DNA from 3 places in the Paenarthrobacter sp. NPDC090520 genome. Region 2 is predicted to be linked to each of the others. Evidence: riboswitches for the same ligand, from Rfam matches in the RefSeq annotation. Region 2 holds a riboswitch; each other region holds the start of a gene.
The links. Region 2 has a riboswitch for S-adenosylmethionine ahead of ACIQTZ_RS01525 (aminotransferase class V-fold PLP-dependent enzyme). Riboswitches for the same ligand answer to the same signal wherever they lie in the genome.
Positions count from the first base shown of each region.

Region 1: another riboswitch for S-adenosylmethionine. It lies ahead of ACIQTZ_RS08810 (hypothetical protein); the one in region 2 lies ahead of ACIQTZ_RS01525 (aminotransferase class V-fold PLP-dependent enzyme).
Region 3: another riboswitch for S-adenosylmethionine. It lies ahead of ACIQTZ_RS21235 (DUF1737 domain-containing protein); the one in region 2 lies ahead of ACIQTZ_RS01525 (aminotransferase class V-fold PLP-dependent enzyme).

Region 1 covers NZ_JBIVXM010000005.1:212,719-220,317, forward strand. Annotated here, with positions in the region: gene ACIQTZ_RS08790 (matrixin family metalloprotease) at 1-381, opposite strand, end outside; gene ACIQTZ_RS08795 (matrixin family metalloprotease) at 612-1,448, opposite strand; gene ACIQTZ_RS08800 (VIT1/CCC1 transporter family protein) at 1,603-2,757, opposite strand; gene ACIQTZ_RS08805 (hypothetical protein) at 3,026-3,217, shown strand; gene ACIQTZ_RS08810 (hypothetical protein) at 3,214-3,552, opposite strand; SAM riboswitch class IV at 3,569-3,688, opposite strand; gene ACIQTZ_RS08815 (sodium:solute symporter) at 3,829-5,367, opposite strand; gene ACIQTZ_RS08820 (helix-turn-helix domain-containing protein) at 5,637-6,212, shown strand; gene ACIQTZ_RS08825 (APC family permease) at 6,223-7,599, opposite strand, start outside.
Region 2 covers NZ_JBIVXM010000001.1:311,307-318,905, reverse strand. Annotated here, with positions in the region: gene ACIQTZ_RS01550 (sigma-70 family RNA polymerase sigma factor) at 1-120, opposite strand, end outside; gene ACIQTZ_RS01545 (DoxX family membrane protein) at 301-816, shown strand; gene aroA (3-phosphoshikimate 1-carboxyvinyltransferase) at 823-2,202, shown strand; gene ACIQTZ_RS01535 (ribosome small subunit-dependent GTPase A) at 2,205-3,320, shown strand; gene hisN (histidinol-phosphatase) at 3,375-4,187, shown strand; SAM riboswitch class IV at 4,332-4,445, shown strand; gene ACIQTZ_RS01525 (aminotransferase class V-fold PLP-dependent enzyme) at 4,480-5,874, shown strand; gene ACIQTZ_RS01520 (class I SAM-dependent methyltransferase) at 5,964-6,752, shown strand; gene ACIQTZ_RS01515 (metal-dependent transcriptional regulator) at 6,780-7,493, shown strand; gene ACIQTZ_RS01510 (MFS transporter) at 7,512-7,599, opposite strand, start outside.
Region 3 covers NZ_JBIVXM010000025.1:8,792-16,390, reverse strand. Annotated here, with positions in the region: gene ACIQTZ_RS21255 (glutamate--cysteine ligase) at 1-572, shown strand, start outside; gene ACIQTZ_RS21250 (hypothetical protein) at 516-1,151, opposite strand; gene ACIQTZ_RS21245 (O-succinylhomoserine sulfhydrylase) at 1,162-2,370, opposite strand; gene ACIQTZ_RS21240 (rhodanese-like domain-containing protein) at 2,373-2,783, opposite strand; gene ACIQTZ_RS21235 (DUF1737 domain-containing protein) at 2,780-3,040, opposite strand; SAM riboswitch class IV at 3,054-3,166, opposite strand; gene ACIQTZ_RS21230 (NtaA/DmoA family FMN-dependent monooxygenase) at 3,342-4,670, shown strand; gene ACIQTZ_RS21225 (aromatic amino acid ammonia-lyase) at 4,672-6,285, shown strand; gene ACIQTZ_RS21220 (PLP-dependent cysteine synthase family protein) at 6,279-7,343, shown strand; gene ACIQTZ_RS21215 (carboxymuconolactone decarboxylase family protein) at 7,477-7,599, shown strand, end outside.

The DNA.
Region 1 (7,599 bases), on a different contig from region 2:
GAAGTGAAGGCCAGTCGCCAGGCTGGCCTGCCGCACGGCTTCCTCCACCAAGGATTGCCAGGACGCAGGAGCCAGAGTCGAGTTCACCACGTAGTGGATGGGGCGGCAGGGGGAGTAGGCCACAGGTGTGCCGTCCGTCTTGAGCGCCAGGAACTTGTAGGCTGTACTGCTCCGCTGCAGGGGTGCGGGCGTGCCCAGGGGAGCGTCGGCCTCCTCCCGCCCTGGGACAGGGTCTTCCCGTTGTCCGAACGGCAGCACCCCCGGGCGCGGGGACTGGCTTTGCGGTGCATCCGAACCCCACAGCGGCTGCAGGTCTCCGCCGAAGTAGGCACCCGCGCAGACCAATCCCAGGACCCCGAAAAAGAAGAAGACCGCGGCCACGGTGCGGTGCCTTATCTGTGGAGTGGGTTGCTGCAGCGGTCCCTGTGCAGGAGGGAGATGACGCGGCGGGGGATAGGGGTCTGGCCCTTGTGGCGACCCATCAGGTTCCATCGAACCCCCTGACGCGACGGCCCGGAACCGCGGTTGGGGCGCCGCCGTCGGCCGTTTGGGGACAGCATAGGACCGCGCCCGCCGGGAAGTCCATGGCTCGGCCCCAGCCAGGAACCGGCCTAGATGTCCTTGCGGCAGGGGGCAGATGCCAGCAGGTGCAGGCCGGTCAGGTCGCCGTCAGCCAAACCATCAGGTGCGCCGATCTCCGGATACATCAGCTGCACCGGGTCATCCACGTGGTCCAACCCCATCACATGGCCCAGCTCGTGCTGCATGACGGCCAGGACGTAATCCGAGCCGCCTTCCTCAGCCAGGAGCTCGGAGATCTGTGGCGTGTCGAGTTCCAGGCTGCCCGTGATGTAACTCTTGGGTCCCTTGTTCAACCAATACATGCTGCTGCCACCGGTGCCAATGACCTTGTCCTCCAGCGCGGGTGCGGCCTCCGGGGTGGTCCAGGAAATCAGCAGCGGTGCCCAGCGCTCGCCGTACTTCGCCGGTTGGTACGGCTCCCGCTTCGCAGTGGGCAGCTCGTCCGTGGTGCCGTCATTGACGAACTGGATGCCCGTCGCGGCCGAGACGTTGGCCAAGGCCGCCTGGAAGAGTTCATCCGTTCCCGCGGGTGCCGAGGCGTCATTGACCACGTAGTGCAGCGGCCGGCACGGCGAATAACCAACCGGAGTGCCGTCGTCGTTCGTGGCCAGGAACTTGTATGAATCGCTCGTGAAGGCCGGTGCGGGAGGCGAGGCGAGCGGGGCATCGGCCTCTTCCAGCCCGGGTGGGGGAGCATTGTGGGCGCGCGCCGGGTTGTGCGTGCCTGGTCCGCCTTGTTGGGCGTTGGGCAGGGCGGCGCCCGGGACCAGGGCCGTAATGCGTGGATCGCCGTGCAGGAAACCGCTGACCAGGACGGCGACTACAGCGGCAACCACCGCCATGACAAGGCCGAGGAGCAAACGCAGCGCCTTGCCGGCACGGCGGGGTTCTAGCGCATGCGACTCCCCATGCTCGGTGTCCACGGTTCTCCATTCCTCAGGCCCCGTTCACGCAGGCAGCGCAGAGGACGAACCAACATTACGGGACCGGGGTGGTCCCGTCTATTCATGCCGGCGAGGCCTAGACGATCACCGCTCCGAAGAGGAGGCCCAGTCCGTAGGTGGCAGCTGCGGCGCCCAAGCCGATGGCCAGCTGGCGGAGGCCACGGCTCAGCGGGGACGTTCCGGAGAGCAGCCCGACGACGGCGCCCGTCGCCAGAAGTGCAATGCCCACCAGCGCTCCGGCCAGGATCAGGGCGTTCCAGCCGACCATGCCGAAGACGAATGGCAGGATGGGGACGATGGCGCCCGAGGCGAAGAAGCAGAAACTCGACATGGCAGCGCCCCATGCGGAACCGACGGTCTCGTGCTCGTCCGCCACTTCTTCCTTCTCTGGCTGGAGCGAAAGGCTGGGATCGCAGTCGCAGCTGAAGAGCCCCAGGCGCTCTGCGGCGCGGTGTTCAGCAGCTTCCCTGGTCATGCCGCGCGCCAGGTACACCAGGACGAGTTCGTTGTGCTCCACGTCCAAGGACGGCGCTGCGGCCAACGTGGCCTGGGTGGGAAGGGTGGCGTTGAGCAGTTCCCGTTGCGACCGGACGGAGACGTACTCGCCGGCACCCATGGACAGTGCACCCGCCAGCAGGCCGGCAACGCCACTCATCAGCACCACGGCACTGGAAACGCCCGTCGCGGCCATGCCCATCACCAGGGAAAGGTTGCTGACCAGGCCGTCGTTGGCGCCGAAAACCGCTGCGCGGAACGTGCCGGACAACCTGTTGCGGCCGCGGGTTGCGAGGCCGCGGACAACTTCCTCGTGGATTTGCTCGTCGGCCACCATGGCGGGGGTGGCGTACGGGTCGGTGCCATAGGGGGAGCGCCCCTCAGCACGTTGGGCCAACGCGAGGACGAAGACGGATCCGAAGTGCCGCGCCAGGAAACCGAGGAGCCGGCTGCGTGCGGACGCCGCCTTGGGCATGCCGGCGTGTTCCCCGAGCAGCTTGAGCCAGTGGGCTTCGTGCCGGCCTTCCGCTTCTGCCAGGGCCAGGAGGATCTGGCGTTCCTCGCCGTCACGGCGTTGGGCGAGTTCGCGGTAGACGGCGGCCTCGGCCCGTTCGTCTGCCAGGTACTGCCGCCAGCGCCGGATATCCGACTGCGTGGGTGTTCGCGGGGCTTCGTCTGCGGGGTGGGGGGCCGGAGCGGGGCTCGACGGACCGTGGGATTCCTGGTGCTGTTGCACTGTTTCTCCTGGGCTTGATGGGACGGTTACGGCCCCTTTGCACCGCCCACTGTACCGCTTATTTCCGGGGATTTTTGGCTGGTATTCCTTAGCGGGAATGTTCGGCATGCCTTAATTCCATACCCTGCTGCAGCGGCGCTGTGGCCGTCGGCAGCCCTCCCTTGACCCCTTCCTGAGGCGGTGCTCAGATGGTTAGACAGGGGCGGGGCACTCCCCGCACATCGGTCAGTGGACCGCCTGGTGCGGCCCATCGGACGGAGGTTGCAGCATGAGCACCGAATCACATCCCCACCACCCGGAACGGGCAACCATCGAATCGGATCCGGCCTACGATTACAACGAGGACCAGGAAGTGGACGAGGCCTGGGCAGAGGAAGGCGAGGTGGCGGACGACGACGAGCGCATTGTGCCGCTCGATGAGGCCGAGGAAGAATTCCGCGGCGACGGCGACGAATCCTAGGCAGCCGGCACCAGGCTGAAGTGCTGCTCGCGCCCCGCGGTATGTCCGACGGCGGCCACCGCCACCGTCAGCGTCTGCGACGCGGAACACCAACGTGCGGCGCGGACGGACCGTGCCAAGGCCGCGGCCAGCAGCCGGGGCTCAGGGTGGTGAAATCGTTCGGCGCGGCCGCGCGCTGCAATGATCACCGTGCCTTGGACGAGATCGACGACGGGAATCACCCGGACTGCGGGGGCGGCGCTTTCGATGGGGCTGGTGTTGACCAGGGCCGCTTGGGATGCGCCTGCTCGGTGTGCGGGATCTTGGATCGTGCTGGTTTCAGCCTGGTACGGCAAGGACTGCTCCTTGGTGGGAGTGCTCTTGCCCGCTCGGTTGTCTCTGGTCCGGGGCGGGCCGCTTCCTCATCCGAACCACCCGTGAACATGGGGTTGGTGTGCGGCCAGTCGGAGCTTGGCGCCACATCTCTTGAAGCTGCGTCCTATCCTAATGCCTCCCCGCAATGGGGGTGGGTGTGCTTGTGGAAGCCGGGGACGACGCAAACGGCGACGCCACCCCGCGAAGGGTGGCGCCGCCGTCGTACATTGCCCAGGTGGCCACTGTGTGGCCGGACTCTAGGCCTTGTGGCTGGTGACCGGGTGGGCGTCCAGCGGGAGCTCATCCGAGATGGCTCCAGCAACCCGCTTGTCCCACGCCGCGCGGACGGCGGCATCGGTGGGCGGAGTGAGCAGTGAGATCACCACGAACGTCACGAACGAAGCGCCGAGGCCCCAGTAGATGGGATCGTTGGCGTAGACGCCGTCGGCGCTCTCGATCACACCCGTTGCGAAGAGGATCAGCAGGACCAGGGTGAGGACCGAGCCCACGGCCATGGACCAGGCTGCCGCGATGCCGGTACCGCGCTTCCATACAAGGCCGCCGAGGATGGCGACGAGGAGGCCGCCTACCAGGATGTCGTAGGCGATGGTGAGGGCCACGACCACGTCCTGGGCCGCCATGGAGATCAGGACCGCCAGGACGCCGAGGCCGAGGACCCAGTAGCGGTTCGCCTTGACGTCGTGCTCGGGGTTTTCCGTGTCGTCGGTGTTGATGGTCTTGCCGAACCAGCTGGCGACGAAGGGGACTACGTCTGCGCGGGCCACTGTGGCCGCGGCAATGAGTGCGCCGGAGGCGGTGGACATCATCGCGGCAACGGCAGCTGCCATGACCAGGCCGCCAATGCCGATGGGCAGGATGTGCGTTGCCACCTCGGCGTAGACAACGTCCTTGCCGAGGTTTGCCACGTCGATGTCCGGCAACGCCACGCGTGCGGCGAGGCCGATCAGGGCGCCGGCTACACCGTAGAGGATGCAGTAGACGCCGGCGGTTGCGCCGCCCCAGCGTGCAACCGTGGGGGTCTTTGCCGTGAAGACGCGCTGCCAGATGTCCTGGCCGATCAGGAGGCCAAGCGTGTACACCACGAAGTACGTGATGATGGTCTGCAGGCCGATGCCGTCGATCTGGAAGAAGCTTGCATCAACGCGCTGGCGGATGCCGTCCAGGCCGCCGGCTGCGTTCATGACGAACGGCAGCATCAGCAGGAAGATGCCCACGGTCTTGATGATGAACTGGACCTGGTCAGCAAGGGTGATGGACCACATGCCACCGATGGTGGAGTAAACCAGCACGATCGCACCGCCCACGGCGATGGCCAGCCAGCGTTCCCAGTCGAAAAGGACCACGAAGATGGTGGCGTAGGCGCCGGTGGAGGTTGCGCAGAGCATGAGGGTGTAGGCCAGCATGACGATGCCGGAGGTCTGGGTGGCCTTGCTTCCATAGCGGAGGCTCAGCATCTGCGAGACCGTGTAGATCTTCAGGCGCTGGATGGTGCCGGCGAACAGCAGGCTCAGCAAGAGGACGCCGGCGCCGATGGCCACCACCAGCCACATGCCGGAGATGCCGAACTTGTAGCCCAGGCCAACGCCGCCAACGGTGGATGCGCCACCCAGGACAACCGCGGCCATGGTGCCGGTGTAGAGGAACGGTCCCAGGCGGCGGCCGGCCACCAGGAAGTCGCTGTTGTTCTTGGTGCGGGACTTGCCCCACCAGCCGAACGCCAGCATGGCAAGCAAATACACCACCACAATGGCGATGTTGATGAACGAAGAGTCCATGAGTGGCTCCTTGGAGCTGATGCACGGAGGTTGGGGTATTCGACGATACTCCTGCAGGGCGTCGAAGTCTCTGTGCTGACGAACGGAGTTGGACGTGTGTTGTGTGCCTCACAGACAACACTTGTTGCCTATGAGGATATGTTGTGATGGGAGTAACAGTCAAGGTGGTTTGGTCATGGTTCCGCGGATTCTGGGTCTTTGCCGTGGCTGTCCGGCTACTATTGGCTCCAATGACAGGGCCTCCCGGACGGGCCTGAAAGGTTTTGTGAATGAAGGCTCTACCCGTTGAACCCAGCAATGTTCCCGTTGCCATCGGTTCCAGAATCCGTGCAGCCCGGCAGGCGCAGCGGCTCACCATCGAGCAGGTTGCAGACGCGACGGGACTGACCAAAGGCTTCCTCAGCAGGGTGGAGCGGGACCTCACCTCACCGTCAGTGGCCTCCCTGGTGACGCTGTGCCAGGTGCTGTCCGTGTCTGTCGGCGACTTGTTCGCAGCGCCCGAAACGCATCTGACGCGGCGCGACGATGGACCGCGCATTTCCCTGGGTGGCCAGGGCATTGTGGAGCGGCTGCTGACGGCGCGTTCCGAGCGCAGGCTCCAGATCCTGCAGGCAACCATCGAGCCGCGGGGGCGTGGCGAAAATGAACTCTATGCCGTGGACTGCGATGTTGACGTGCTGCACGTCGTCAAAGGCAGGATCAAGCTGATCCTGACCAACGAGGAATATGACCTCGAAGAAGGGGATACCCTTTCCTTCCCGGGCCGCGAGCCCCACACCTGGATCAACCCCACGGATGAGACGGTGGAGGTGCTCTGGGTCCTGGTGCCCGCGGCCAGCAGGTAGGACTGGGGGCTTAGCCCACGTGGACCCAGGGGCGGCGGGTGATGTCCGGCTCGGCTTCCCTCAGCACTTCCCGGGTGACCGGTGCGATCTCGCCCTCGCCGAAGAAGAGGAACTTGCTGAGGTTGGAGATCGGGTTGCCCTCGGTCCAGCGGAAGTAGATGTGCGGCATGAAGCCCGTGACATCCCGGATGTGGAGGAGTACGGCGGCCAAGGTATTGGGCACGTTGTTGCTGTGGACTTCCAGGATCTTGAAGCCGTGGCGTTCCTTGCCCACTACCTGGAGTTCCTGCTCGAAGTCCGAGCTGTCGTCCACGATGATCTCGATGAACAATGCGCCGCAGTCCTTGGGCAGGTGGTTGGCCTGCTGGGCGTGTTCCAGCTTCTCCTGGTACCGGTCCGCGCTGAGGTGCTTGGGCTCGTGGGCAATGATCCGGACCGGACCATCACTGTTGTTCGCGGTGAACTCGAGGGCCTTCTCGTCCATTTTGATATGGGTGGCCCGCAACTCGAAGGCGCGGCGGATCCGGGAAATGAAGCTCACCACCATGATGCCCAGGATGAACAGGGCAGCAATCTTGAGGCCGTCCGGGCGCTCGATCGAATTGACCACCGTGGTGTAAATGAAGACGAGCGAGACGATGCCGAAGCCGATGAACTGGGCCCGCTGCTTCTTGCGCCGCGCGGAGAGCGTCACGGCAATGGATGCCGACGTAATGAGCACCAGCACGCCCGTGGCATAGGCGCCGCCCTGGGCGTTCACGTCTGCCTGGAAAATGATGGTCACGGCGAAGGCGATGACCGTGAACACCAGAACCAAGGGACGAAGTGCCCGGGCCCACGCGGGAGCCATGCCGTAGCGCGGCAAGTAGCGGGGGACCAGGTTCAGCAGGCCGGCCATGGCAGAAGCGCCGGCAAACCACAGGATGGCTATGGTGCTGATGTCGTACACGGTGCCGAAGCCATCGCCGAGGAACTTGTGGGCAAGGTAGGCCAGGGCGCGCCCCTCGGCCTTGCCGCCGGATTCGAACTCGGCGGCGGGGATCAGCATGACCGTGGTGAAGCTTGAGGTGATCAGGAAGGAACTCATGATGATCGCTGCCGTTGTCAGCAGGCGGTGAGCACCCTTGATCCGGCCTGCGGGGTTGGCATCGGTGTCCGTGGCGCGCCCCTTGATCTGCGGCATCACGGCCACGCCGGTTTCGAACCCGGAGAGGCCCAGGGCCAGGCGCGGGAAGACCAGCAGGGCAAGCCCGATCATCATCAACGGATCGCCGTGGGACGTGGTCAGCGCACTCCACCAGTCGGTGATCACGTGGGATTCGGTAAAGAGGTGGCTGATGGCCACGAAGACCACCACAAGGTTCAGTGCCAGGAAGGCCGCGACGAG
Region 2 (7,599 bases):
GGCCGTTGCGGCCGGTTCAATGGTGCTCATCGAAGCCAAGTCTACTGTCAGCTTCAGGGAATCCGGCTGCGCCGGTACCCGGGCGCCCAGTAAATCCAGACGGTCCTCAACCAGGGTCAAAAAACCAACTCCGTTCGCGAAGCGGCAAACACCATGCCGCAGCCCGGTCTTCACCGCGCCTGATGTTCACAACGGGTCCCGGTGGGTAATTATTCCGCAAAGGTGCAAGACTAGAGCAGACTGCACCCCTTGAACACAACGCTCAGTGACTTTTGTGGCAAGCCATCCAGGAGGCAAGACATGTCAGTAATCCGTTTTCTCGCGCGGCCCATGCTCGCGTCCAGCTTTGTCATCGCAGGTTTGGACAAGCTCAAGAACGCGGACGATACTGCCCGGCAACTCTCGCCGGTCCTGCGCCGTGCCTCCGAGTCCCTGCCGTTCCCGGCTGATGAGAAGGTCCTCGCGCGGGTGATCGGCGGCGCGCAGCTTGGCGCCGGCGCCCTGCTCGGCTTGGGTAAGCTCTCACGTTTCGCAGCCACCGTCCTGGCCGTAACGTCCGCACTGAACACCTATGTCGAGTGGCGTTCGGCAGACATCAGCACCAAGGAAGCCCGCGGCGCGCGCCGGGCCCAGCTTTTGAAGAACATCTCCCTCACGGGCGGCGTGCTGCTGGCATCGGTTGACACCGAGGGACGCCCCAGCCTGGCATGGCGCGCCGAACACCTCGCCACGGACGCCCGCAAAGCAACGGGCAAGCAGATCAAGCGCGCAGACAAAGCAGTTCGCAAGGCCGTAGATAACGCAGTTGGAGCATAAGGAAGCATGACAGGTACCACCGCAGCAAACGCCGACCCGAAGAACGGCACACCCCTCCCCCTGTGGCCAGCACCCTATGCCACGGTTCCGGTGGATGCCACGGTGACGGTACCGGGATCCAAATCATTGACCAACCGATTCCTGGTCCTGGCTGCGTTGGCCGACGGACCCTCCCGCCTGCGGGCACCACTCCATTCCCGGGACTCCGTGCTGATGATCCAGGCCTTGCGCCAGCTCGGCGCGACGGTCACCGAAGTACCCGGCGACGGCGATTATGGCCCCGACCTGGACATCACACCGATGGATCCGTCCGTCACGGGCGGCGAAACAGCGATCGATTGTGGACTCGCGGGAACGGTCATGCGCTTCGTCCCACCCCTGGCGGCCCTGCGCGCCGGCGTCACGGTGTTCGACGGCGACCCCCACGCCCGCAAACGCCCCATGGGAACCATCATCGAGGCTTTGGTCGCACTCGGCGTGCCCGTCCGCAGCGAAGGCGGCAGGACGCCGTCGGCCCTTCCGTTCGCGGTGGAGGGCTCGGGCGAAGTCCGCGGCGGGCACCTGGTCATCGACGCCAGCGCCTCCTCCCAGTTCGTCTCGGCCCTGTTGCTTGTTGGCGCCCGCTTCACGGAGGGGCTGCACCTGGAGCACGTCGGCAAGCCGGTGCCCAGCCTGGACCACATCAACATGACGGTCGCAGTCCTGCGCAGCGTCGGTGTCCAGGTGGACGATTCCGTCCCCAACCACTGGCGCGTGGCCCCCGGTCCCATCAGGGCCTTCGACCAGCGCATCGAACAGGACCTGTCGAACGCCGGTCCGTTCCTCGCGGCAGCACTTGCCACGCGCGGCACCGTCCGGATCCCCAACTGGCCCCTCGAGACCACCCAGGTGGGTGACCTGTGGCGGAGCATCCTGGCATCCATGGGCGCTGAGGTGTCGCTGGAGGACGGAACCCTGACGGTCAAGGGCGGACCCGAGATCCTGGGCGCCGATTTCGACGAAACCAGCGAGCTCGCCCCTACCGTCGCCGCATTGTGCGCGCTGGCCACGGGCCCCTCCCGCCTCACCGGCATTGCGCACCTCCGGGGCCATGAGACAGACCGCCTTGCCGCACTGGTGGCCGAAATCAACCGACTCGGCGGGAACGCCGAAGAGACGGCCGACGGCCTCATCATCCACCCGGCGGCCCTTCATGGCGGTGTAGTCCACAGCTATGCGGACCACCGCATGGCCACGGCCGGGGCCATCCTGGGCCTCGCCGTTGAGGGCGTTCAAGTGGAGGACATCGCAACGACGTCGAAGACCATGCCGGAGTTTCCGCAGATGTGGGCAGCGATGCTCGGCCGGACCCCGGCTGAGGCTTCATCGGGCGGGGCCACGAGCTGACCATGGGCCGCGACGCACGCTCCTGGGACGAATCGGACGTACGGATCCGGCCCAACAAGAAGGGTTCCCGCCCCCGCACCAAGGATCGGCCCAGCCATGACGACGCCGTGATCGGCAGGATCATCACGGTGGACCGCGGCCGATATACCGCAGTGGTTGGTGAGGACACCGACAATGAGCGGGTGGTCATTGCCGCACGGGCCCGCGAACTGCGCCGGAACCCGGTGGTCCCGGGTGATTTCGTGGCACTCGTGGGTGATGTTTCCGGTGGCCCGGACACGCTCGCGCGGCTGGTCCGCGTCGAGGAACGCCGGACGCTTCTGCGCCGCAGCGCGGACGACACCGATCCCATCGAGCGCGTCGTGGTGGCCAACGCGGACCAATTGGTGGTGGTTGTGGCTGCAGCGAACCCGGAGCCACGCACCGGCTTCATCGACCGCGCACTGGTAGCAGCCTACGACGCCGGCATCGAGCCGCTGCTCCTCGTCACCAAGGCGGATGTCAAGGATCCTGCCGAACTTCTGGCCAATTACCTCAGCCTCGACTTTCCGGTCATCATCAGCCGCACGGCGGATTCGCAGGCCTCCGGCATCGATGCACGTTCAGACGACGGGCTCTCCGCCCGTTTGGACAGCGACGCCGTCTCCCGCCTGCGTTCCCACCTCGACGGCAAGGTAACCGTCATGCTGGGACACTCCGGCGTGGGCAAATCCACCATGGTCAATGCCCTCACAGGAGCCGAACGGGCGACCGGTGGGGTCAATGCCGTCACCGGGCGCGGACGCCACACTTCCTCCTCCGCCCTGGCCCTCAAACTGGCGGACGCTCCTTCCGGCAGTTGGATCATCGACACCCCGGGCATCCGTTCATTCGGCCTTGCCCACGTTGATGCCGGCCGCATTCTGCATTCCTTCCCCGACCTGGAGCCCGGCACGGAAGCCTGCGACCGTGGCTGCAAACATGACGCGAGTGCAGTGAACTGCGGGCTGGATGAGTGGGTCAACCAAGGCAATGCCGGCCCTTCCGGCGTGGCCCGCCTGGCTTCGCTCAGGCGCCTGCTCGGTGCCGACCCCCGCCTGGAGGCCAAGGAAACCAAGGAATTGGGCACCGTCAACTGAGGGTCGGAGCCTCACCTCCCCCGGGGCGTGGAGGATTCACGATAGTTTGGTGGCATGACCCAACCCGTTTCCAGCTACAACGATGACTTGCGATTGGCCCACGTCCTGGCCGATTCCGTGGACGCCCAGACCATGGACCGGTTCAAGGCCCTGGACCTGCAGATCGAAACCAAACCCGACCTGACGCCGGTCACGGATGCGGACAAGGCCGCTGAGGAAGCCATCCGCGGACAGTTGTCGCGTTCACGCCCCCGTGATGCCGTCCTCGGTGAGGAATTCGGAAGCAGCGGCCACGGTTCACGGCGCTGGGTCATCGACCCCATCGACGGCACCAAGAATTTCGTCAGGGGCGTCCCCGTGTGGGCAACCCTCATCGCCCTGATCGACGAAGGCGAACCCGTGGTGGGCGTGGTCAGCGCACCAGCCTTGGGCAAGCGCTGGTGGGCGGCCAAAAGCATGGGCGCCTACATGGGCCGCTCGTTGGCCTCGGCCACCCGGCTGAAGGTTTCCAACGTTTCCACGCTCGCGGATGCGTCCATGTCCTACTCGAGCCTGTCCGGCTGGAAGGAGCGCGGGAACCTTGACGAGTTCCTCGGCCTCACCGAGGACATTTGGCGTACGCGCGCCTACGGGGACTTCTGGTCCTACTGCCTGGTGGCAGAAGGCGCCGTTGACATCGCCTGCGAGCCCGAACTGAACCTCTATGACATGGCGGCCCTCGTGCCGATCGTCACGGAGGCGGGCGGCCGGTTCACTTCCCTTGAAGGTGAGGATGGCCCCTTCGGCGGCAACGCACTGGCAACCAACTCGATCCTGCACTCCGAGGTCCTGAAACGCCTCAATCCGGGAATCGACGATCTCCTCTGAATTTTCGACGGCGGACACCTCCCTGGGAGGTGTCCGCCGCACTTTATTCGCCAAATCCGCCCTTTCCGCATCCTGCGTAACAATGCGCTTAACAAAGTGGACGGCTTTGTGTCCGGCATGCGGGGTGCCTTAATGTCTACTACAGGTCACGAGTGCCAGCGCTAAACCCCGGTTTGCTGGCCGGCAACCCTCCATTCGCGGTGGGGTGCCCCGGGTGACGACCAGGCCGGTCCGGAACGGATACGGCAAGCGCGGATCCCCCCGCAAGGGGGTCCCTCTTGAGTGAGGTCCCATGAGCACTGTTACGTTCGAATCCACCGCCCTTCCCACTGCCACGCAGGAAGCCGCGGCCGCCAGGCCCCTTGCCGCCGTGACTGGCGCCGAACTGCAGGCGCCCCTGATCCAGGGCGGCCACGTCCGCTACGCCAACCTCGACTACGGAGCTTCCGCGCCGGCGCTGACCATCGTGTCCGCGTACCTGAACGAGGTCCTGCCGTACTACGCGAGCGTGCACCGCGGAGCCGGATTCGCGTCCCAAATCAGCACGTCCGTCTATGAAAACTCCCGCGAGATCGTGCGCGACTTCGTGGGCGGGCGCCCCGATGACTCCGTCATCTTCACCCGTAACACCACCGACTCCCTCAACCTGCTGGCCGGCTGCCTTCCGCAGATCGACGGTACGCCAACCGGCGAAGTCCTGTACCTGGACATCGAACACCACGCCAACCTGCTGCCGTGGCAGGGCGTGCCGCACCGCAGCGTCGTAGCCGCTTCCACGCTTGCTGCGACCCTCGCCAACCTGCGCCACGAACTGGCCCAAGGCGGAGTCTCACTGCTCGCGGTCACCGGCGCCTCCAACGTGACAGGTGAAATCCTGCCCATCGCGGAACTGGCCTCCCTTGCCCACGAATTCGGTGCCCGCATCGTGGTGGACGCTGCCCAACTCGCCCCGCACCGCCGGATCAACATCGCCGAAGCGGACGTCGACTACGTGGTCTTCTCCGGCCACAAGCTGTATGCACCCTTCGGTGCCGGCGTAGTGGTAGGCCGCCCCGATTGGCTCGACGCCGGAACGCCGCACCTTGCCGGCGGTGGCGCAGTCCGTGAAGCCCGCCTCGACTCCGTCAGCTGGGCGACAGGTCCGGCCCGCCATGAAGGCGGATCCCCCAACGTCCTTGGCGCCGCCACCCTGGCCCGCGCCACGCAGGTCCTGGCCGGCCTTGACCAGCAGGCCTGGCACGACCACGAGGCCGCCATCCGCTCCTACCTTGTGGAGGGCCTGCAGGCCATCGACGGGGTCACCGTCCACCAGATCTTCAGTGATTCCACGGACACCATCGGTGTGGTCAACTTCTCGGTGGAGGGATTCGACGCCGGTCTGGTAGCCGCCTACCTGTCCGCGGAACACGGAGTGGGCCTTCGCGATGGCCGGTTCTGCGCACACCCGCTCCTCAAGCGCCTGGGCCTGCCGTCCGGTTCCCTGCGCGCCAGCTTCGGCGTGGGTTCCCGGCTGGAGGACGCCGCCCGGCTGCTCAAGGGAATCCAGGAACTGAAGGGCACCGGGCTGGGCTGGGACTACGTGGTGGACGAGGGCCGCTGGGTTCCGGCGAACGACCACCGCAGCTATCCCGAATGGGCCCCCAACACGCCCGGTACCGCAGGCGCTGCTCCCTGCACCGTGGACTGACCGCACTTTGCCGTGACCCGGCCAGCCCTGCCTTGCTGTAAATTCGTAGGGTACTTCCGGCGTTCGCGGTAGAGGAGTCTGTACACACCATGCGGTCCCAAGACCCTTCCAAGGGTTCGCATCAACCCAGCGGTCCCAAGCTGCACGCGGTCCGGCGCAAGGAACTGGGGCAAAGCTTCCAGGATGGCGGCGAGCACTACCATGTGGTGCGTCCCGGCTACCCTGCAGACTCCGTGGATTGGCTTCTTCCTGCCGGCGCGAAGTCCGCGGCCGACATCGGCGCGGGCACGGGAAAATTCACCACGCTGCTCGTGGACCGAGGTCTTGAGGTTACCGCCGTCGATCCTTCCACGGACATGCTGGCGCAACTCCGCCTGTCGTGCCCGCAGGTCCATGCGTTGGAGGGCACCGCCGAGGCGAGCGGACTGGCGGACTCAGCTTTCGACGTCGTCAGTGTTGCCCAGGCCTGGCATTGGTGCGATCCCGACAAAGCCAGCACGGAAATCGCCAGGGTGCTCCGTCCGCATGGCGTCCTGGGCCTGATCTGGAACCAATTGGATACTTCCGTCCCCTGGGTGCACCGCCTTTCACGCATCATGCATGCCGGCGACGTACACAAACCGGGTTTCCGGCCGGCCATCGGTCCGGAGTTCACCGGCTTGGAATGCCATGTCACCCATTGGGAGGATGCTGTGTCCCCCGGGGACATCATGGAATTGACCAAGTCGCGCAGCTATTACCTTCGAGCCAACGAGGCTACCCGTGCCAAGGTCATGGGAAACCTGGAGTGGTACCTCTACGAACACCTCGGCCACGCCCCTGGCCAACCCCTGGCCCTGCCGTACGTGACGCAGACGTGGCGGGCCTGCAAGGCCTGAGGCGCCCTCCCACGGTAGGCTTGGAACGTGAAGACCAGTACGCCCTCCTCCTCGATCGAGGACTACGTCAAGGTCATCTACTCCTTCACTGAGTGGCAGGACAAGCCCATCACGTCCTCCCAGCTGGCCCAACGGCTGGGCGTAGCCAATTCCTCGGTGTCCGAAATGGTGCGCAAGCTCAAGGACCAGGGCCTGGTGGACCACCAGCCCTACAGCGCCATCCGCCTGACGCCCGACGGCATGCGACTGGCCTTGGCCATGGTGCGGAGGCACCGGCTCATCGAGACGTACCTTGTGGAGGAACTCGGCTACCGCTGGGACGAGGTCCACGACGAAGCGGAAATGTTGGAACACGCAGTCTCTGACACCTTCATTGAACGCATGTCCGCCAAGCTGGGCCACCCTGTCCGGGACCCGCACGGAGACCCCATTCCCTCATCCGATGGCTCCGTGGAGCTACCGCACGCCTACCGCATGATCGAACTGGACCAGGGACACGCGGGCCGCATCACGCGCATCAGCGACGAAAACCCTGACCTGCTCCGCTATCTGGCCGCCGAAGACATTGCCTTGGACGCCCGCATCGAGATTGTAGGCCGCAAGCCCTTCGGTGGCGCCCTGGTGGTAAGGATCGGCAGCGGTGCCCAGCGGCGCGACTTCGACCTCGCCGATGAAATTACTTCGGCCTTGTGGGTGCAGAGCACCGAGGTGCACGAAGGCTGCGTCCTCGCTGACGTCTGAGCCGGGCACCGCCCCAGGTCAGGACGCCGCCCCCAGCGGCCCGCCGTCGTCGGACGTTTGGTCGGGAACAGCGGCACCTGCCGCATCGCGCACCGGGTTGCGGATT
Region 3 (7,599 bases), on a different contig from region 2:
TGGATGAAGGCATGATCTACTTCGATGCACGCATCTCGCGGACCCACCCCACGGTGGAGGTCCGTGTGGCCGATGTCTGCCTTCGGTCAGAGGACGCGGCCCTGATTGCAGTGCTGGTGCGGGCCTTGGTTGAGACGGCTTCCTTGGAAATGCTCGACGGCGTTGAGCCCTCCTCGGTGCCCACGGCGCTGCTGCGCATGGCCAGTTGGCAGGCCAGCAATGTAGGCCTCCGTGGTGACCTGCTGGACTTCGGGGAGTTCCGTCCCGAACCGGCTGCCGAAGTGGTGTGGGCCCTGGTGGACTACCTGAGCCCGGTCCTTGACGATCAAGGAGAGCTGGGCCTGGTCAAAGCCGGGATCGCGGATATCCTGGAGCGCGGCAACGGTGCCCACGAGCAAAGAGAGGCTGTGACGCGGTTCAACCGCAAACACCAGAGCCACCCGGAGAGCCCGCCAACCCCGGAAGCCCTCGCGGCCGCCGTCGGGCATGCCGCCAGGTTGACCATGCGCGGGGCGTCAGCCGACGCCCATCGCGATCCCGCGCCCATCCTCGGCCGGGTCCGGCGGGCCTGACCCGGTCTCGTCATCCCAAGCGATCAAGAAAACCCCCACGAGTCCCTCCGTGAGGTAGAAGACGAACGGCGGAATGTCCTTGGCGGTCAGGAGGATGATGCCGAAGACCGAGGCAGCGCCCGAAGCCGTGAGACCTACCCAGCGCTTGGCCGGCGAACGCAGCAAGCCCGCGCCCAATGCGCCCAGCCCGGCAATGTGTAGCCAGGAATACCCAAGGAACGGTGCGTTGGACCCTCGACGGTAGGCGAAACGCTCAAGGTCCGATGCCCTGCGCGACAGGCTGTAGACAAACAGCGGTGCGCCCGCCAGCAATGCTGCAGCGGACGCACGCGCGAAGGTCTTGGCCGTTCCGCCAGGCAGCGCCCGGGCGAAGGCTGCGAACCCCATCGGCACGGCAGCAGTTCCCGCGGCAGCCAGGTGGTGCCCCATGATCCAGCCCCGCTCGCCACGCATCAGCAGCCGCAAGCGTTCGGCTGGATCCTGTGTGGTGTAGACCTGCGGAACGGGTGAAATCCCCACCAACCACACCACGGAACCCGCGACGATGACAGCCCCCGCCCGGCGGTATGGATGCCTCATGGCATGAAGGTTAGACCTGTTTGAGGGCCTTCTCCAGATCCAGGATGAGATCGTCCACGTCCTCAAGGCCTACGGACAACCGGACCACGCCATCGCTCAACCCGATCGCTGCGCGACCCTCCGGTCCCATGGCGCGATGCGTGGTGGTGGCCGGATGGGTGATGAGGGACTTGGAGTCGCCCAGGTTGTTGGAGATGTCGATGACGCTCAGCCCGTCCAGGAGCGCGAAAGCTGCTTCCTTGGCCGTCCGGCCACCGGACGGCGAGAGCTCGAACGTGAGCACGGTTCCGCCGGCCTTCATCTGCTTGGTGGCGAGCTCGTACTGCGGGTGCGACTTCAGGAGCGGGTACTTGACCCAGCTGATGGCCGGCTGCTGCTCGAGCCACTCGGCGATCTTCAGCGCGGAAGCCGAGCTGTGGTTCACGCGCAGCCCGATGGTTTCGAGGCCCTTGGTGAGCACCCACGCGTTGAACGAGGAAAGGGAGGGGCCGGTGTGGCGCATGAGTTGCTTGACCGGGCCATCGATGAATTCCTTGGTGCCCAGGATCGCCCCGCCCATGACGCGCCCTTGGCCGTCAATGTGCTTGGTGCCGGAGTAGACAATCACGTCCGCGCCCAGGTCGCCACAGCGCTGCAGCAGGGGAGTGGCAAAGACATTGTCGACGACGACTGTCGCCCCCGCGGCGTGGGCCAGTTCGCTGACGGCCTGGATGTCCACGATTTCCTGCATCGGGTTGGACGGGGACTCGAAGAAGACGGCTGTGGTCGGCTCGGACAGGGCAGCACGCCACTGGTCCAGGTCCGGCCCGTCAACGAAAACGGTCTCCACGCCCCAGCGCGGCAGGATCTCGTTGAGGATCACAAAGCAGGAGCCGAACAGTGAGCGGGCGGCAACCACACGGTCACCGGCACCCAGCAAGGCACCCAAGGCAGTGAAGACCGCGGACATGCCGGACGCCGTCGCGAAGCATGCCTCGGTTCCTTCCAGCAGTCTCAGGCGTTCCTGGAAGGTGGCCACAGTCGGGTTGCCGTAGCGGGAGTAGACGAAGCGCTCGTCTTCGCCCGTGAAGGCGCGTTCCGCGGCGGCAGCGGATTCGTAGACGAACCCGGAGTTCAGGAAAACCGGCTCTGCGGTTTCCTGGAAGTTGGTACGGTCAAGGCCACCGCGGACGGCCTGGGTGTCAGGGCTCCAGCCGGCGGCGTCAGGATTGAAAGTCACTTTTAGTCGTTCCCCAGGTTGGTCGGCAGGCCACGGTTCTTCCAGCCGTTGACGGTGCGTTCGCCATAACGGTCGGGTTCGCCCTCAAAGCCTTCAAGGACGTTGTAGGCCGTGAAGCCGGCCTGAGTAGCGGCGATGGCAGCAGCGATGGAGCGCTGGCCGGAACGGCAGATGAAAACGAGTTCCACGCCGTCGCCCTCGGGGGCCTGCTGTTGCAGGTCCTCCAGGAAGCGGGAGTTCGGGATGCCGCCGGCGAGGTTCCACTGGATGAACAGGGGATCGTTCTCCGTGGCCTTGGTGTCCGGAATACCGATGTGGGCCCATTCGCCCTCGGTGCGCACGTCCACCAGGATGGCGCCGTCTTCAAGTTTTGCCCACGCGTCCTGCGGGGTCAGGTCCCCTGCGTAGCTCATGCGTGGCCCTCGAATGCTTCCTCGTAGTTGTCCAACTCGTCCACGGCGCTCGCAACAGCTGCGTCCGCACTGGCTACCGCAGCGGGCAGGATCACGGCCTGCGCCACGATGACGGTTTCGCCGTTGAACGTGGCCGCCGGGCTGCCGTGCAGCACGTAGCCCTCGGCCAAAGCAGCGGAGATCCGTTCGCAGAATTCACGGGTATCAGGACCCGTGATCAGGCGGTAGGAGAGTTTTTCTTCAGTGGGTTCAGGCATTCGTGGTGCTCCTCAGTCACGCTTGCAGTTCGAAGTTCGAAGACGCCGAGTAGTCACCTGAGGCACCCCGCCGCGGGAGAGGGTTGCCGACCAGCAAGTCAGGGCTTAACGCTGGTGCTCATTACTCAAGAAAAACGTAACATCCACGGCCGGGAAGCCGCATTTGGCGACTGCACCGCCGTCGTCATGTTGCGTAACCGGTGCCTCCCCGGGGCGGGCCGAACGGGGTCCAAATGTGACGCCGCGGGAGCATAATTGACGCAGTACGACCCCCTGTAACTTCGCATGAAATCAGGTCGCGGTGAACGGACACAGCAGTTCTACACTCAAGCCCATGCTTCATTTTGGATGGTTCGTGGGCCACGGATTCGGAGTCCAAGGCTGGGGGACGCCCGGCTACGGCCTGGGTTACGACTGGAAGAAACCCGCGCTGTACCAGGAGGCCGTCAGGGCCTTCGAGCGATCCGGGCTGGACCTGTTCATCATCGAGGATTCCCTCACCGTTCCGGATACCTACGGCGGCACCGCCGAGGTGTCCTTGGCCCACGCATCCTTCGCACCGAAGCACGACCCCCTGGCCCTGGTTCCGTACCTGCTCTCGGCCACGCAGCACCTGGGGATTGTTCCGACCGTCAGCGCCTCCTTCTACCCGCCCTTCACCGCGGCGCGGCTCCTCGCCACGCTCCAGCACTTCTCCGAGGGGCAGCTCGGGTGGAACGTCGTCACTTCGGGCAGCGACCTCGCCGCCCAGAACTATGGCCTGGACCAACAGATCGAGCACGACCTGCGGTATGAGAAGGCTGAGGAGTTCGTCGACGTCGTCAGGCGGCTGTGGCGCAGTTGGGAACCTGGCGCTGTGCTTGAGGACGTGGAGGCCGGCAGGTTCGCGGACCACACCAAGGTTCACCCGATCAACCACCAGGGCGACTTCTTCAAGGTTCGTGGACCCCTCAATACGGCCCCGCTACCGGAGGAACCTGTGCTGGTACAGGCCGGGGCCTCGCCCCGCGGCAAGGCGTTCGCGGGCGGAAACGCGGACGTGGCGATCGCTTTGGCGCGCGGGGTGGACGGCATGAAGGCCTACCGCGATTCCATCCGCGAGGAGGCGTCGAAGGCGGGCAGGAACCCCGACGACGTCAAGGTCCTTTTCGTCCTCAAGCCCACCGTGGTGGGGTCCACTGCAGAGGCGGAGGAACTGAGGGCGCAGCGCCGGGAGCTCACACAACGGGATATCGACAGCCAACTCAACTCGATCTCCTACCTCTCGGTGATCGACTTCAAGAAGTTCGACCTCGACGAGCCCCTCCCCACCCTGAGCACCAACAGCAACCAGGGAACACTGGAACACTTCTCCAAGGCAGCCCCTCCAGGGTCCACGTTGCGCCAGATCCTGCAGGCCCGCAGCGGGGGAGCCGGAGACTCGATCATCGGCACCACGGAAGAGATTGCTGATTACCTCGAGGAGACCGGGGAAGCGGTTGGCGGTGATGGCTTCCTCTTCTCCGGGTTTGTGGATCCGGTGACGGTCCACTCCGTGCTGGACAAACTCACCCCGGAGCTTCGGCGCCGCGGGCTGTTGAGGAGCAGTTACGGCAGCGGTGGTTTCCGCCAGAACCTCCTGGACTTCTGACATGGCCCCCGTGCCCAAGGAACTGGTGATCGGGACCGCCGCTGTGCCTCCCGAACGCTTGGCCCACGTCGCCTCTGATCCGGCGTTTCACGTGAAACTCAACCATGATGCGTTGACATTGATGGGCAGGTCGCGGGAGATCGTCGAAGAGACGGCCGCGTCCGGACAACGCGTCTACGGGCTCAACACCCTGCTGGGTTCCGGGCGGGACACTGGCGTGGAGGAGGAGTCCGTCCTCAGTTACCAGGTGCAGGTGGTCCGCTACCACAACAGCGGAGTGGGTCCCTATCTGGACCTTGCCGCCGCCCGCGCCGTCATCCTCACCCGGCTCATCGGTTTCAGCCGCGGCGGTTCCGGCGTCCGTCCCGAAACAGCAGGCTTCTACGCCGAACTCCTGAACCGTGGGGTGCACCCCGCGATCCCGTCCGAGGGCTCGGTGGGTTCTTCCGATCTGACCCAGCTTGCCGCCGTCGCCGCCGTCGCCATCGGTGAAGGTGAAGCTTTCGACGCCGAAGGCACCCTGGTGCCCGGCGCCAAAGCGCTCGCCGACGCCGGCCTGCAGCCCCTCACTCTCGCGGCCGGCGAGGCCCTCCCGCTGGTCAGTGCCAACAGTTACTCCGTGGGTGCCGGGGTGCTCGCCCTGGTTCGGCTGCAGCAGCTGGCCCGGCTTGCCGACGTCGGGCTGGCGTTGTCCCTGGAAACCATCGCAAGGTACGACGGCGGCGGGAACCTCAGTCCCTTTTCGCCGGCAATCCAGGCGGCCAAGGCGGTGGACGGGCAGCGCGAATCGGCTGCCGCCGTCCGTCGGCTTTTGAGTGGCGGGTGGCTGGAAGACGTCCGTCCCGAGGTTTCCGTGCAGGACGCCCTGTCCTTCAGGGCCGCGCCGCAAACACACGGAGCGTTCCGGGCCTTGGTTGCGCAGCTTCGCTCGGCGCTCGAGGTGGAGTTGAACGGCCGCGGCGACAATCCCTTGGTGGACCTTGAGTCCGGACAGATGGTCTCCGGTGGGAACTTCCAGCCGATGCAGCTTGCCTTGTCCTTCGAAGGCCTTCGCCTGGCCTTGGCACATGTGGGGATCTCCAGCGAACGCCGGATCGCCAAGCTGTATCCGCCGCAGCGTGCCATCCGGGCCAAGCACCTGGCTGCCGCGGCCGCCGGTTCCGGCCTGGCACAGGAGGAGCTTCCCGGTTTGCTGTGGTACTCCGCGGCCGGTCTGCTGGCCGAACTCAAGTTCCTCGCGGCTCCGGCCACGCTTGGAGCGCCAACCTTGTCCGCCGACGTCGAAGACCATTCGACCCTGGCGCCACTTGCCCTGCAGCAACTCGAAAAGTCCCTGGCCGCCTTGGAGAAACTGCTGGCCATTGAAGCCCTGACGGCGTCATACCTGCTGCTCGAAGCGGGAGCCGCGCAACCGCTCGGGAAGGGGACTGCCGCCGTCGTGGGTCGCATGGCCGATGTGCTGGCGGAGCGGCCCTCGGCGCCTGAACTCGTTGAACGGGCACGGCGTGCGCTGCGCGAAGCAGTGGCGGAAGTACGGGTGGGGCAGGGAGATGAACGGACAAGCAGCGACCTTGACACAGGCGTTGCCCTGGCGGACGGAGGCGAATCATGGTGACCACGGCAGCCCGCAGGCACGGGGTGCATGCTGCAATGGGCGTGCCCGACGGGCTCGATACCTCCGTATTGGACAAGGTGGGAAATACCCCGTTGGTGAAGTTGGAAAACCTCGGCAGGGGCCTGGGCAGCAGCATTCACGTCAAGCTTGAGTCGGAGAACCCGGGCGGGTCCATCAAGGACCGCACCGCGCTGAGCATGGTCAGGGCGGCCGAGAGATCCGGTGAGCTGCGGCCCGGGGCGACCATTGTGGAGAGCACGTCCGGCAACACGGGGATTGGCCTTGCGTTGATCGGACACCTGACCGGCCATCCGGTGGTGGTGGTTACCGGGGACACTATTTCCGAGGAGAAACTCGCCGCGCTGCACAACTATGGCGCCCGCGTGATCCTGACTGACTGGAACGCGCCCTCGGAATCGCCGGAAAATGCCAGGGCAGTGGCCGCCCGGATCACGGCCGAGACCCCCGGTGCGTGGCGGCCCATGCAGTTCGACAACCCGGCCAACCCTCTGGCGCATTACCAAACCACCGGGCCGGAGATCTGGGAACAAACCGGTGGGCTGATCACACACTTCGTTGCGGGCATCGGGACCGGCGGGACCATCAGCGGCAACGGGCGTTACCTGAAGGAACAAGCAGCGGCCCTCCGCCCGGGCGGCCACGTTGAAGTGGTGGGCGCCGATCCCTACGGCTCCGCCTACAGTGGCGGGCACCCCGGAGAGATCCTGGTTGACGGCGTGGGCAACTCCTGGCCGCAATCGGAGTGGCCCAAAGCCTTCGACCGCTCCATCGTGGACCGCTTCCTGCGCATCCCCAACGACGAGGTGTACACCGTGGTCCACCGGCTCCTCGACGAGGAAGGACTGTCCTTGGGGCCGTCGTCCGGGCTCACCGTGGCTGCCGCTTTGCGGGTGGCCCGCGCGGCGCCGCACGGCTCCGTGGTGGTGGCCATAGCCCCCGACGCCGGCACGAACTACCTGAGCAAGGCCTTCAACCCGTCGTGGCTGGCCGAGAACCATATCCGCCTCGCCGCCGACACCCCCGACCCCCGCAACTAGGACCCTCTCTCACCGAATCCCCCTTTTTCGCCGACGCTCTCTCACCTAACCGCCCGTTCCTGCGGACGCTCTCTCACCTCCCGCCCGGTTTTCGCCGACGCTCTCTCACTGGCCTGTGCATTAAGCTCCAAATATGCCCGAACAGGAAACAACGCCGCGCCTTGCCGGTTATCTGGACAAGCTACAACCCGAGCTCTACGCGACGCTCACCCACTACTCCCAGCAGTTGGTTGACGAAGCCGACCGCATCGGCATC